DNA from 4 places in the Pontibacillus salicampi genome. Region 1 is predicted to be linked to each of the others. Evidence: riboswitches for the same ligand, from Rfam matches in the RefSeq annotation. Region 1 holds a riboswitch; each other region holds the start of a gene.
The links. Region 1 has a riboswitch for S-adenosylmethionine ahead of ACFFGV_RS20765 (DUF2292 domain-containing protein). Riboswitches for the same ligand answer to the same signal wherever they lie in the genome.
Positions count from the first base shown of each region.

Region 1 (3,145 bases):
GACTACTTTCCCTTTTCGTGCATGCTTAACGAGAAAATGATTTATGGTCTCCTGCTTCATGGGATGATAATTAGGCAGCTTCCCGCAATAGATTAACTCTACATCAGACTTCGCGTGGTCTAATAACTCCTTATTAACAAGCCGATCATATAAGATGACATCTGCCTGCTGAATACACTTTAGCCCTTTTACTGTTATGAGGTCAGGGTCACCTGGACCTGCTCCTACTAGATATACTTTTCCCATCCATATACCCCCTTTATCGGTGACTATCTATTATAGCTGGCTTGCATTATTGCTATGAAGGCCGCATTCTGTCTTACCAGTATTCGCCCAGCGGCCGGAGCGCAGGTCGCCATCATTTAACACTTTCGCTGTGCAGACCTGACAGCCGATGCTCGGGTAGCCTTGATCATGCAGCGGATTATACGGCAAATCAAAAGTGTGCACATACTCCCATACATCATCCCACGTCCAATGAATGAGCGGGCATACCTTTACTGACTCAAACTTGTCGTCTTTATTAAGGAAATCCGTGTTACTTCTAGATGGAGACTGTTCTCTTCTCAAGCCGGAAATCCACGCTGAATATTGGGAAAGCTCCTGCTCCAATGGCTGGATTTTTCTCATATTGCAGCATAACGTCGGATTAGTCTTCCAAAGCTCATGGCCATATTGCTCCGCTTGCTCATCCAAATTTAGCTTAGGATGCAGCTTTTTAATTTGTAAGGATGGGTACCGTTCCTTCACCTTTTCTATTAGTTCATACGTTTCTGCAAAATGAATACCGGTATCCAGGAATATAATCTTTGCCGATGGATTTACTCGGGATATAAGGTCAATAAGAACAATGCCCTCCACACCAAAACTGCAGGCATAGACTATATCCTCTCCATATTGTTCGTAAGCCCACTCCAGCACTTCCATCGCACCTTTTTCGCGCGTCATAATATCAAATGTCGGTAACGTTTGATCTTGCCAATTAGCATGTAGCAGTGTACTCATTCCTACACCTCCTCAGTGGTTTGCGATAATAAAAAAACGACTTTAATCACTATATTCCTTTAGGATTAAAATCGCCTCTAGTTTTTCTAGTCAGCATTTTTTATCGTAATCGTTCTTTTTCCTGTTTTTCCAGCTGTACTACTTTCCCGTCCTGGATCACAACGGTAACGGATCCATAGTCTATGGACTGAATCATTTCTTCAATTCTTTTCGCAATGTGGTCGAAATCCTGTTCTTTCTTCAACGTTATTGCGCCCCCTCTTTATTCACCTGTCAATTTACAGTTCATCAAACTGGAATACATAAAAACTGCCTCCCCCATTTCGGAAAGGCAGATGGTCGTTTGAGCGTCCAAACCTTATCTCCCAAAATGATGGTCATTTTGCTGGATTTAGCACCTTGCTCGAAGCATGCAGGTTGCCGGACATCACAGGGCCAGTTCCCTCCGTCACTCTGGATAAGATATTATTTTCTGCTATTCTATACTGAATTGTCTAAAAAGTCAATCCTAGTTTTTTTATCAGGATTATAGGTATTTAATATTCCCGCTTCATAACATTGTCATGGCAGTCGCAAACGTCTTTCTAACATTTCATAAAAAAACCTTCCAAAATGAATGTGATTGTAGCTCCGTAAAGCGCCCTTATGTGGGAGACTTGGATTCGAGATAATGTTGGTCCGTTGCTGAAAGGCGAGTTGAGTGGTCGGAAATAGCTCCGCTTTCCAGGCCATCCCTTCCCTGATAAACGGATAGGACCCATTCCTGAAAACCATCTTGAATCCAAGTCTTCCACTACCTCCTCGTTATAAGGAATCAGCCTACCATCTACATCGGTCACGCAAAGAGCAAAAAAAAATGCTCCCGCCAAGGAGCATTTCTAATTTATATAATCATATACCCTAATCCCCAAAGGAGAAAAAAGCTAATGACAATGGTCATATTAGACACTGTTCCTACAAATCGTTGATCATAGTTGAATTCAACGGAATAAGGAAGTACCGACATCGATATAGGAAGCACCAATGCCATTAGCAAGGTATATTTGAACATATCTTCAAAGGGTAATAGGAAGAATAGCGCCACGCCTACTGCTAAACCAACGATATAGCGTAACGATAATAATTTCGCAATGGTAGCAAAGGAGCCTTTCGCAAAGGAGAAATTCAAATATATCCCTAATAACAACAATGATAAAGGCATATTTGCTACTGAAATCGTTCCCGCAACCTCCAATATTGCTCCAGGTACGGGGATGTTCGTAAAGTTCATCGTACAAACAATGATGTAGGTAAGCAACGGAACAGATTTAGATACTTTCTTCATGACATCTCTTAAATCTTTCCGCTCATTCTCATCCGCAAAGTAACTTCCTAGTACATACACCACCCCAAATACAATGAGGGCATTGCCGAAATCAAACATGCCGAAGTACTTAAGACCTTCTTGGCCCCAAATAGCTTCTACAAGAGGGAAAGCAAACAGCCCGATATTAAAACCGGGCACCATCATGGAAAGCATCCCTTTCGTTCGCTGAGATTTATCCCGAAAGACGATAAGCCCGAGCACCGCTTGCGCCACTCCATAAACGATGGCTATGATAATGAGTAAAATCAACGAAGTATCAATGGTAATATCATGAAACGTAATAATTAACAGACTCGGCAAGGTAATGTTAAAGACAATTCTCGACAATCCTTCACCATCTCGTTCCTGGATAAGATTAGAACGCTTCAGCACATACCCAAGTGCAATAATTAGAATCGAGTATAGAAATTGACTATTAAAGCTTTCCATGCTTGTCCCCCTTCCTCCACTACTATGTTCTGATTGTAGCAAATAGAGCTACACATTACTTAAACTGTGCTTTACCTTTACAAAATGTTTAAACCGTACGTTAACAACAAGATATATGCTACGAAAAACTAACTGCAACGTCAAGTTATGGTTGGAAGAAGGAGACGCTCATGAATTACAAAGACTCTTAATATACTGAAGTAATACACTGCGACCAGAAAGGGGAAGGAGTTATGCTTAACCAGAAAATAAAGTTGAAAAAGAAGGAGCTAAAGTCGCTATTGAACCATCTCCAGCACATCCAACTCACTTCCTCATTCCTCCCTGATCATCATAACGACCTTT
Region 1 covers NZ_JBHLTP010000024.1:128,480-131,624, reverse strand. Annotated here, with positions in the region: gene cobA (uroporphyrinogen-III C-methyltransferase) at 1-246, opposite strand, end outside; gene ACFFGV_RS20770 (phosphoadenylyl-sulfate reductase) at 277-1,005, opposite strand; gene ACFFGV_RS20765 (DUF2292 domain-containing protein) at 1,106-1,222, opposite strand; SAM riboswitch class I at 1,361-1,469, opposite strand; gene ACFFGV_RS20760 (AEC family transporter) at 1,889-2,800, opposite strand; gene ACFFGV_RS20755 (DUF2515 family protein) at 3,034-3,145, shown strand, end outside.

Region 2 (3,145 bases), on a different contig from region 1:
AATAACAATATGGATGTTGTTGATTCATATAATGGAGAGATAGCAGAAGACTTGGATTAAAAAAATTTTTTATGAGAAAAGGCTCCCCTTTCAGCAACAGTATCGATGAAGTCTGGCCTTCAAGCCTTCCACATAAGGCCGCTATACAGCAAACAAAACAGGACATTTTGTCGGACTAACAAGAAAAAACATGCTGCCGAGATTGACTCGACAGCATGTTTTTTTAGGAAGTAACGAGCTGCTTCAATACTTCTGCTTTATCTGTTTGCTCCCAAGGGAATTCAACGTCTGTTCGGCCAAAGTGTCCGAATGCAGCTGTATTTCTGTAAATTGGGCGACGAAGGTCCAGCATTTTTATTATACCTGCTGGACGCAGGTCGAATGTTTCGCGAACCGCTTCCACTAGCCTTTCTTCGGTTACTTTTCCAGTTCCAAATGTATTAATGGATATGGAAACAGGCTGGGCAACACCAATAGCATATGCGAGCTGAACTTCACATGCATCAGCAAGTCCTGCCGATACAATATTTTTCGCAACATATCGAGCAGCATAAGCCGCTGAACGATCTACTTTCGTAGCATCCTTACCACTAAATGCTCCTCCACCGTGACGAGCATATCCACCGTACGTATCCACAATTATCTTACGACCAGTCAGACCAGCATCTCCTTGTGGCCCTCCAATAACGAATCGACCAGTGGGGTTAATGTAGTATTTCGTACTATCATCTAACAATTCTTTTGGAACAATCGGGTTAATAACCTGCTCCTTTAGATCACGCTGAATTTGTTCTAATGTAATTTCAGGATGATGCTGAGTAGATATGACAATGGTGTCAATACGCAATGGTTGGTCATTCTCATCATACTCTACCGTTACTTGTGTTTTACCGTCTGGACGAAGATAATCTAACGTCTCATCTCTTCTAACATCGGAGAGCCGCTTCGCTAATTTGTGCGCCAAAGAAATTGGTAAAGGCATTAATTCAGGAGTTTCGTTATTTGCATAACCAAACATTAACCCCTGGTCTCCTGCTCCTATATTTTCAATTTCCTTATCACTCATCTGACCTTCACGAGTTTCATATGACTCGTTCACACCTTGAGCAATGTCAGGAGATTGCTCATCAATTGCGGTTAATACAGCACATGTTTCTGCATCAAAGCCGTATTTCGCACGAGTATAGCCAATTTCCTTAATGGTATTTCGCACGATGGTTTGAATATCTACATACGTATTAGTAGATATCTCCCCTGATACTAATACCAGACCTGTCGTTACAGTCGTTTCACAAGCAACCCTAGCGTTAGGATCGTTTTTCAGTATTTCATCTAAAATAGCATCAGAAATTTGGTCACAGATTTTATCGGGATGCCCCTCTGTAACGGATTCCGATGTGAATAAGCGGCGGTTTGCTGCCATTCCCCATACTCCTCCTTCAGAACATTTTCAAACGGAACTTATTCCCTTGTTGCTAATTATTAAAGACTTTCTTAATAACACAGGAACAGTAGAGTGTATAAGCGCCCTACATGATCTCTTCTTCTAGCTTTATGAGCATAAATGTTTGCTTGTGCATATATAAAAGGAAGAAACAGTATTAAAATAGAAAAAGACCAATACATGGTATCGGCATTGGTTAATCAGTTGTGATTCAACATAACTGTTACTACCTAACATGATGGTTTTTAGCGTATAAAAAAACCTTTCCCATATTTCGAGCAAAGGGAAAGGATCCTTTCGCTCTTATCGTTCAAGGTTATACCTTGCAACAGGTTAGCACCATTTCACCTTTATCGTGACGGTTGCCGGGTTTCCTCGGGCCTGTCCCTCCACCAACTCAGGATAAGATAGATTCCGTTCGCGACTTATCATAACGTTTTACACAGGTAATGTCAACTGAGAGTAAGGTTTTCCTCCTACTCCCACCCTTCATTTGCCCTCTACTCATGACCTTTACTTGGTCTAATTCCCTGTATTATATGAACAAATTGTTTCATTTTAATAATTAGTGTGGACTAATAATTTAAATGTGTTATACTAATCTTACATTAAACCGACACATTATGATGCGTTGATCCTTTTAAAAAGGAAACGTTTTATTTCTTTTATGTATCATTCCCATACTATTTAATAAAGGCGGGTTCTGGATGAAAACGGTGAATCAACAATCTATACTTAGAGAATTACTGGAGCAGGATACGGTAAGAAAAAACCTATCCGTTGCTGAATTAGTAGAAAAGATTTTGTCTCGCAAAGAGGGACGCCTAACTGCTACTGGAGCTATCCAGGCAGAAACTGGACGTTACACAGGTCGCTCCCCTAATGATAAGTTTATTGTAAAAGATGATGTAACCGAACAAAAGGTTGATTGGGGCAAAGTTAATCAGCCAATATCCGAAACAACGTTTGAACATTTATATGAAAAGGTTTTACATCATTTAAGTAATCAGGATGAGATTTATTCCTTTAAAGGATTTGCAGGTGCTGATCCGCAATATCGTCTCCCTATGGAAGTGATTAACGAATTTGCATGGCATAATCTATTTGCACAGCAGCTGTTTATACGCCCAAGTGAAGAAGAATTGGCTACTCATACTAGTGATTTCACCGTTATTTCTGCCCCTACTTTTAAAGCGGTTCCAGAGATTGATGGAACGACGTCTGAAACGTTTATTATCATCTCCTTTAAGCAGCGTGTTGTTCTAATAGGCGGAACGGAATATGCAGGAGAAATCAAGAAGTCCATCTTCTCTGTTATGAATTACCTTCTGCCACAGCAGGATGTGCTTTCTATGCACTGTAGTGCCAATATCGGTCAAGAAGGTGATGTAGCATTATTCTTTGGACTCTCTGGAACTGGGAAAACAACTCTCTCTGCAGATCCCCATCGTCGTCTTATTGGGGATGATGAACACGCATGGTCCAACCGTGGTGTATTTAATATTGAAGGCGGCTGCTATGCCAAGTGCGTGAATCTTTCCAGAGAAAATGAACCTCAAATATTTGATGCCATTCGTTTTGGCTCCGTTTTAGAGAATGTCGTCCTTGATGAGGAAACCAGATTGCCAGATTATAATAACACCAGTTTAACGGAGAATACTCGTGCAGCATACCCAATCGATAATATTGATAATATCGTCC
Region 2 covers NZ_JBHLTP010000008.1:126,832-129,976, reverse strand. Annotated here, with positions in the region: gene metK (methionine adenosyltransferase) at 224-1,423, opposite strand; SAM riboswitch class I at 1,745-1,853, opposite strand; gene pckA (phosphoenolpyruvate carboxykinase (ATP)) at 2,152-3,145, shown strand, end outside.
Region 2: another riboswitch for S-adenosylmethionine. It lies ahead of metK (methionine adenosyltransferase); the one in region 1 lies ahead of ACFFGV_RS20765 (DUF2292 domain-containing protein).

Region 3 (3,145 bases), on a different contig from region 1:
TGATTCCTGAAATAAGAGCTGGCATAGATTCTGGGAGTAATACTTTGAAAACTATCGTTGATGTTTTCGCACCCATCCCTTTCGCTGCCTCGATGACTCCTTTATCCACTTCCCGCAAGGCGATTTCTACAAGCCTTCCATAGAACGGAGAAGCTCCAATAATTAACGCCGGTAAAGCAGCATTTGGACCTCTAATGGTACCTATTAAGAAATCAGTGAATGGGAATAACAGCAAAATGAGAATGATAAACGGGATAGCTCTAAAAACATTGACAATGGTTGAAACAATAAAATGAAGTGGCTTGTTAGCCCAAATTCCGTTCTTCGTTGTCAAATATAATAATAACCCCAATAATATACCTAAAATGAAAGTTCCTAGCACTGAAATCCCAGTCATATACAGGGTTTCCTTCGTCGCATCCCACAATTCCTGACCAACTACGTTAGGAAATAACTTACTCCACATTTGGATTCACCTCTACTTCTACCGATGTTTCTGAGATGTATTGAATTGCTTTTTGTATATCATCATCGTCCCCTGTAAGGTGAACTACAAGCGTACCGTATGCGCCTTTTTGTGTCTGCGTTATTTTACCTTGAAGAATATTAACAGCGACAGGGTATTGTTTGGCGACCTCACTAATAACAGCTTGGTTAGTTTTCTCGCCAACGAAATGTAATCTCAATACTGTACCACTCTCATATTCGGCTACAATTGCTTCTAAAGCGTCATCCTGTTCCTTATCTCCCATAACTTGTTGGACAAATCGTTTAGTCACCTTCTGTTTCGGATGACGAAAAACTTCTAGAACATCTCCTTCTTCCACTACTTGCCCACCCTCCATGACGGCTACTCGATTGGAGATTTTGCTAATGACATGCATTTCATGCGTAATGAGTATAATGGTTAAACCTAGCTGCTTATTAATATCAGTCAGCAAGTTCAGAATGGAATCTGTTGTTTCAGGATCTAACGCGGAAGTAGCTTCATCGCAAAGCAGCACCTTGGGGTTATTGGCAAGGGCACGAGCTATACCAACTCTTTGCTTTTGCCCTCCACTCAATTGAGAAGGAAAGTAGTCTTCTCTGCCTGAAAGTCCTACAAGATCAATTAGCTCCTGAACGCGTTTGTTTATCTCGGCTTTGGGAACCTTTGCGATTTCCAGTGGAAAAGCAATATTATCTTTTACCGTTCTTGACCATAATAAATTAAAATGTTGATATATCATGCCAATTTCTTGTCTTGCCTTTCGAAGCTGTCCATTTCTCAACTTGGCGATATCTTGACCGTCGATGATAACTTCCCCACTAGTTGGATCCTCTAGACGATTTAATAAACGGATAAAGGTACTTTTACCTGCACCACTATATCCTATTACCCCATAAATTTCGCCTTTCTCAATATCAAGACTTACGTCATCAACCGCTTGGACGCTGCCGCTACTAGATGTAAATACCTTTTGTAGATTCTTAATAGATATCACGGCTGACCTTCCTCCTTTATAGACTAAACTCATAATTATACTTGGTTTTTTGTTTCAATCTATTCCATCAACGGTATTTGCTAACAAAAAAACCTTTCTGTCAAGAGGACAGAAAGGCTTATATAAGCGTAGATTCGTCCTCTTATTTTTCTAAGTCATCCAACTTAGCAGGATTTGGCACCTTTCAAACTAGGTTTGATGGTTGCCGGGCTTCATAGGGCCAGTCCCTCCGCCTCTCGTAATAAGAGCTTTCTTTATTCAATTAACGTACTAATCCGTCGATTTCTATTTCACATTCTAGCATGGTACTTTGGAACGGTCAATCCTTTTACCTAAAAATTTTATAACCACTTAGCAATTTGTACACATTATATACTATAGTACATATGCATTAGCACTATATAAGAAAATATGAATTATTTAGCATACAAAGATACATGTGCTATGATGCCATGTATAGGTATATTTAATGGAAGGAAGGTGGTGTACATGAAAAAAGCACCGACATTTGAGCTGCAATCTATAGATGGGCGATTTCACCATTTAGAGGACTTCCGTGGCAAGCATGTAATCCTTACGTTTTGGGCCTCCTGGTGTCCAGACAGTGCTCGTGATTTACCGAAAAAGGAGCAATTGTATGATTCCATGGATCATGACAACGTCGAAATGATAACAATAAATGTAGTAGGACGAGAACGAGATGAGCAGGCTGGCATCACTTATGCTAATAAGTATTTGTCACAACTTACACTGCTAGATGATGGGAGAAAAACGTATGATGTGTATCAGTGTCAAGGTGTTCCGACTACAGTCCTCATTAATAAGCAAGGAGAACTCGTAGAACAGTTTGGTGACAAAGCCAACATGATGGATATTGTCCAAGCCATTGGAAATAAATTATTATAATGGTCTAGCCAAATGGAAGAGAGATTCTATCCACAGTAAGTTTTTATAACTGCCATTCATTTTAATTAAATGATTAGGGACACTCAATAACCTACAAGTCCCCTGCCATATGTCTTTAAGAATGAATGGTTTTGCTTCAATCATGATATCTAATTGATTTGGTGCAGATGTGGATGTAATACAAGAACCATTTGTAAATATAACAAACAGCTGTTCTTCACCACTAAAGAAGGCTACAGATAATGTTTTATCCATAACTAGAGGAAAAAGGTCAGATCGTGATTCTATACGCTCAACCCAATTCTGTAATACTTCTTTATCCATCAACACACCCCCTGTGTTCATAGAGCAATATTTTCTCTTATGGTAACAGGTAATAGACACAATTTCTGTCGAAGTATTTCCCGAGAAATAATAAATATTGTCGAACACCCCCATGCAATATTTCGCATGGGGGTGTTCTCAATACTTATATCTAGATACTATCTCTAACAGGTACGGTACAGATTGAAACGCATATACTTTCTCCTGCAGTTCTGTTCCTTTTGTGATTAACAAGCAAGGGACACTTTCTATTTGAAAATCTCCCATAAATGCGGGATGGTACGATGCATTCAACTCGTTAAATAACGTGTGCTGCTTAGCTGCTTCTAATGTATCCAACATCCTTCTGGCTACATGGCACGTCCCACAAAACGGACTGTATATAAACGTCATGGTATAAGTAGAGGACTGCTCATCTAATATTTGAAGAG
Region 3 covers NZ_JBHLTP010000008.1:27,444-30,588, reverse strand. Annotated here, with positions in the region: gene ACFFGV_RS09725 (methionine ABC transporter permease) at 1-466, opposite strand, end outside; gene ACFFGV_RS09720 (methionine ABC transporter ATP-binding protein) at 456-1,484, opposite strand; SAM riboswitch class I at 1,624-1,732, opposite strand; gene ACFFGV_RS09715 (TlpA family protein disulfide reductase) at 1,974-2,390, shown strand; gene ACFFGV_RS09710 (hypothetical protein) at 2,385-2,714, opposite strand; gene ACFFGV_RS09705 (thioredoxin family protein) at 2,853-3,145, opposite strand, start outside.
Region 3: another riboswitch for S-adenosylmethionine. It lies ahead of ACFFGV_RS09720 (methionine ABC transporter ATP-binding protein); the one in region 1 lies ahead of ACFFGV_RS20765 (DUF2292 domain-containing protein).

Region 4 (3,145 bases), on a different contig from region 1:
GGTAGAGCTCGACCCTCAGTCAGAGGTAGCTGTTATGTTTGGGAGTAAAATCGGGCTGGTGGAAATTAGTCAGTGTTATTTAGATGAAGGGGATGTCGCTCTCATGCCAGACCCTGGGTACCCGGATTACTGGTCTGGTGTAGCACTAGCTAATGCAGAAATGCACCCAATGCCGCTGCTGGAAGAAAATCAATTTCTACCAGATTACTCCGCTATTCCAAAAGGTATAGTAGATCGTTCTAAGTTAATGTTTATTAATTATCCTAATAACCCTACTGGGGCCATGGCAGATGAAAGCTTTTTTGAAGAGACGATTCAATTTGCGGATGAGCACGATATTTGTGTCGTGCATGATTTTGCCTATGGTGCCATTGGCTTTGATGGAGAAAAACCGCTTAGCTTCATGCAGGTTCCTGGTGCTAAAAATGTTGGAGTAGAGATGTACACGATGTCCAAAACCTTTAACATGGCTGGATGGAGAGTTGGGTTTGCTGTTGGTAATCCAAGTGTCATTGAAGCTATTGAAAAGATTCAGGACAACTACTTTGTTAGTATTTTTGGAGCGTTACAGGAAGCCACTGCAACAGCGCTGCTAGATTCTGAAGCGAGCGTACAGGAGCTTGTCAGCATGTATCAACGAAGAAAAGATATTTTGGTGAATGGACTTCAAGAGCAGGGGTGGGGAGTTATTCCACCGGAAGGTTCCTTTTTTGTTTGGATGAGAGTACCAGATGGACATACATCTGAATCCTTCGCGGATGACTTGCTAGAGCGGGTACGTATTGCAGTAGCTCCTGGTATTGGGTTTGGTCAATATGGAGAAGGGTATGTGCGGCTTGGATTGGTACATAGTGATGCACTTATCTATGAGGCATTAGATCGTTTGAAGCAATATTCCACTCAAAAATAATGACAAAAGAAATTGACAAACTATTCAAAACGAATTAAGATGTAAACTATCCATAAAAAACGAATACAAACTTATCAAGAGAGACTGAGGGAACAGGCCCTGTGACGTCCAGCAACCTTCCGCAATGGAGTGGTGCTTCTTCCTGCAGAATGAGGCGTTCATTCTGAAAGATAAGGTGCAAATAGTCCTCTTTCAGATGAAAGGGGACTTTTTTGGTTTCAAAGGAGAACTTGTATTTGCTATTCATTAATGCTTTAGCGAATTGCTGCTTTGCTGTGTTGTTGGGTATTTGGAATAAGAGGAGGGATTAAGATGATAGAAATTAAAAATATTACAAAGGAATACCAGACCAAGCACAACACCATTATCGGTGTAGATAATGTGTCTATGTCCATCCGTCAAGGAGAGATTTACGGCATCGTAGGGTATAGTGGAGCAGGGAAAAGCACTCTGCTAAGGTGTTTAAATCTATTAGAACAACCAACATCGGGGACCATTTCTATCGATGGTCAGATATTAACGAATCTTTCTGCTAAACAAGTAAGAAAGGCCAGACAGAAAATAGGTATGATCTTTCAGAATTTCCACCTTGTCTCCGCAAAGACAGTATATGAAAATGTTGAGTTTGCACTAAAGGCAGCTAATACGCCAGTTCAAGATAGAGAAAAGAGAGTACTGGATCTATTGAACATGGTTGGCTTAGAACAGCATAAGGACCACTATCCTGCTCAGCTGAGTGGGGGACAGAAGCAGCGTGTAGGAGTAGCGCGTGCTCTAGCCAACAACCCTCATGTTCTTTTGTGTGATGAGGCAACTTCGGCTTTAGACCCAACGACTACTCGCTCTATCCTGAAACTACTTCAAAAGATAAACCAGGAGCTTGGAATCACGATTGTACTCATTACTCACGAAATGGAAGTGGTTAAAGAAATCTGCCATCGGGTCGCGGTTATGCAAGATGGAAAAGTGGTGGAAGAGGGTCAGGTGTACGACATATTTGCCAATCCCCAGAATGCACTCACCACCTCCTTTATAGAGAGTGTGCTACAGTTTAGCTTACCAGATAAAATAACAAAAGGTCGTGAAGGGGTTATTGTAAAGCTTCAGTTCAAGGGAGATGTTGCAGAGGAAGCAATTGTGTCAGATATGCTTCAATCCTTCCTGGTGAAAGGCAACATTCTTCATGGGAAGATAGAGTATATTCAAGATACACCATTAGGCATTTTCGTCATGGAGCTAACAGGAGAACCAGAGGATGTGCAGCAAGCAATGAATTACTTGCAAAACAGATTATTGAAGCTGGAGGTGCTGCATGATGCTGCCTGATTCATTAGTGAGTCTATTACCAGAACTTCAACAAGCATTTCTGGAAACCTTGTACATGGTAGGGATTTCACTTGGTATTGCTGTTTTATTTGGTCTCCCTCTTGGTATTTTATTATATGTAACTGATAAAGGACTTATTTTAGAGAACAAAGTGATTAAATCATTTGTAGGAACTGTCGTAAATCTAGTGAGATCGATTCCATTTATTATTCTATTGGTATTTCTATTACCTTTCACCCAAATAATTGTTGGGAAAACGATTGGACCGACAGCAGCTTCGGTTTCTTTGTCCGTAGCAGCCATTCCATTCTTCGCCCGTATTGTAGAATCATCCTTAAGGGAAGTAGATAAAGGGGTAGTAGAAGCAGCCATATCAACCGGTGCATCACCATGGCTTATCATCAAGGACATTCTGTTACCAGAGGCAAAAGCAGGAATCATTAGTGGCGTTACAATAACAAGTATAAGTTTAATTGGGTATTCCGCCATGGCAGGTATTGTTGGCGGTGGTGGAATTGGTGATTTAGCCATACGATTTGGGTACTACAGATATGACAACACAGTCATGTTCACCACTGTCATCATTTTAATATTACTAGTGCAAATCCTTCAGTACGCTGGAGACACTCTCTCCAAAAGAGTAGATAAAAGATAATACACGGGAGGAAAGAAGATGAAAAAATTAACCAGCTTGCTTTTATTAAGTTTACTATTAATCCTTGCAGCATGTGGAGGAGAAGAAGGAGCATCATCAGCAAGTAAAGAGAAGATTACGTTTGGAGCAACAGCCGGACCCTATAGTGATATGGTAAATAAGGCTATCAAACCGATATTGGAGGAAAAAGGGTATGAGGTAGAAATTGTAGAATTTAGCGATTATGTACAGCCTAATTTATCGCTAGCGAACGG
Region 4 covers NZ_JBHLTP010000013.1:635,157-638,301, forward strand. Annotated here, with positions in the region: gene ACFFGV_RS18585 (pyridoxal phosphate-dependent aminotransferase) at 1-910, shown strand, start outside; SAM riboswitch class I at 979-1,087, shown strand; gene ACFFGV_RS18590 (methionine ABC transporter ATP-binding protein) at 1,223-2,236, shown strand; gene ACFFGV_RS18595 (methionine ABC transporter permease) at 2,226-2,891, shown strand; gene ACFFGV_RS18600 (MetQ/NlpA family ABC transporter substrate-binding protein) at 2,910-3,145, shown strand, end outside.
Region 4: another riboswitch for S-adenosylmethionine. It lies ahead of ACFFGV_RS18590 (methionine ABC transporter ATP-binding protein); the one in region 1 lies ahead of ACFFGV_RS20765 (DUF2292 domain-containing protein).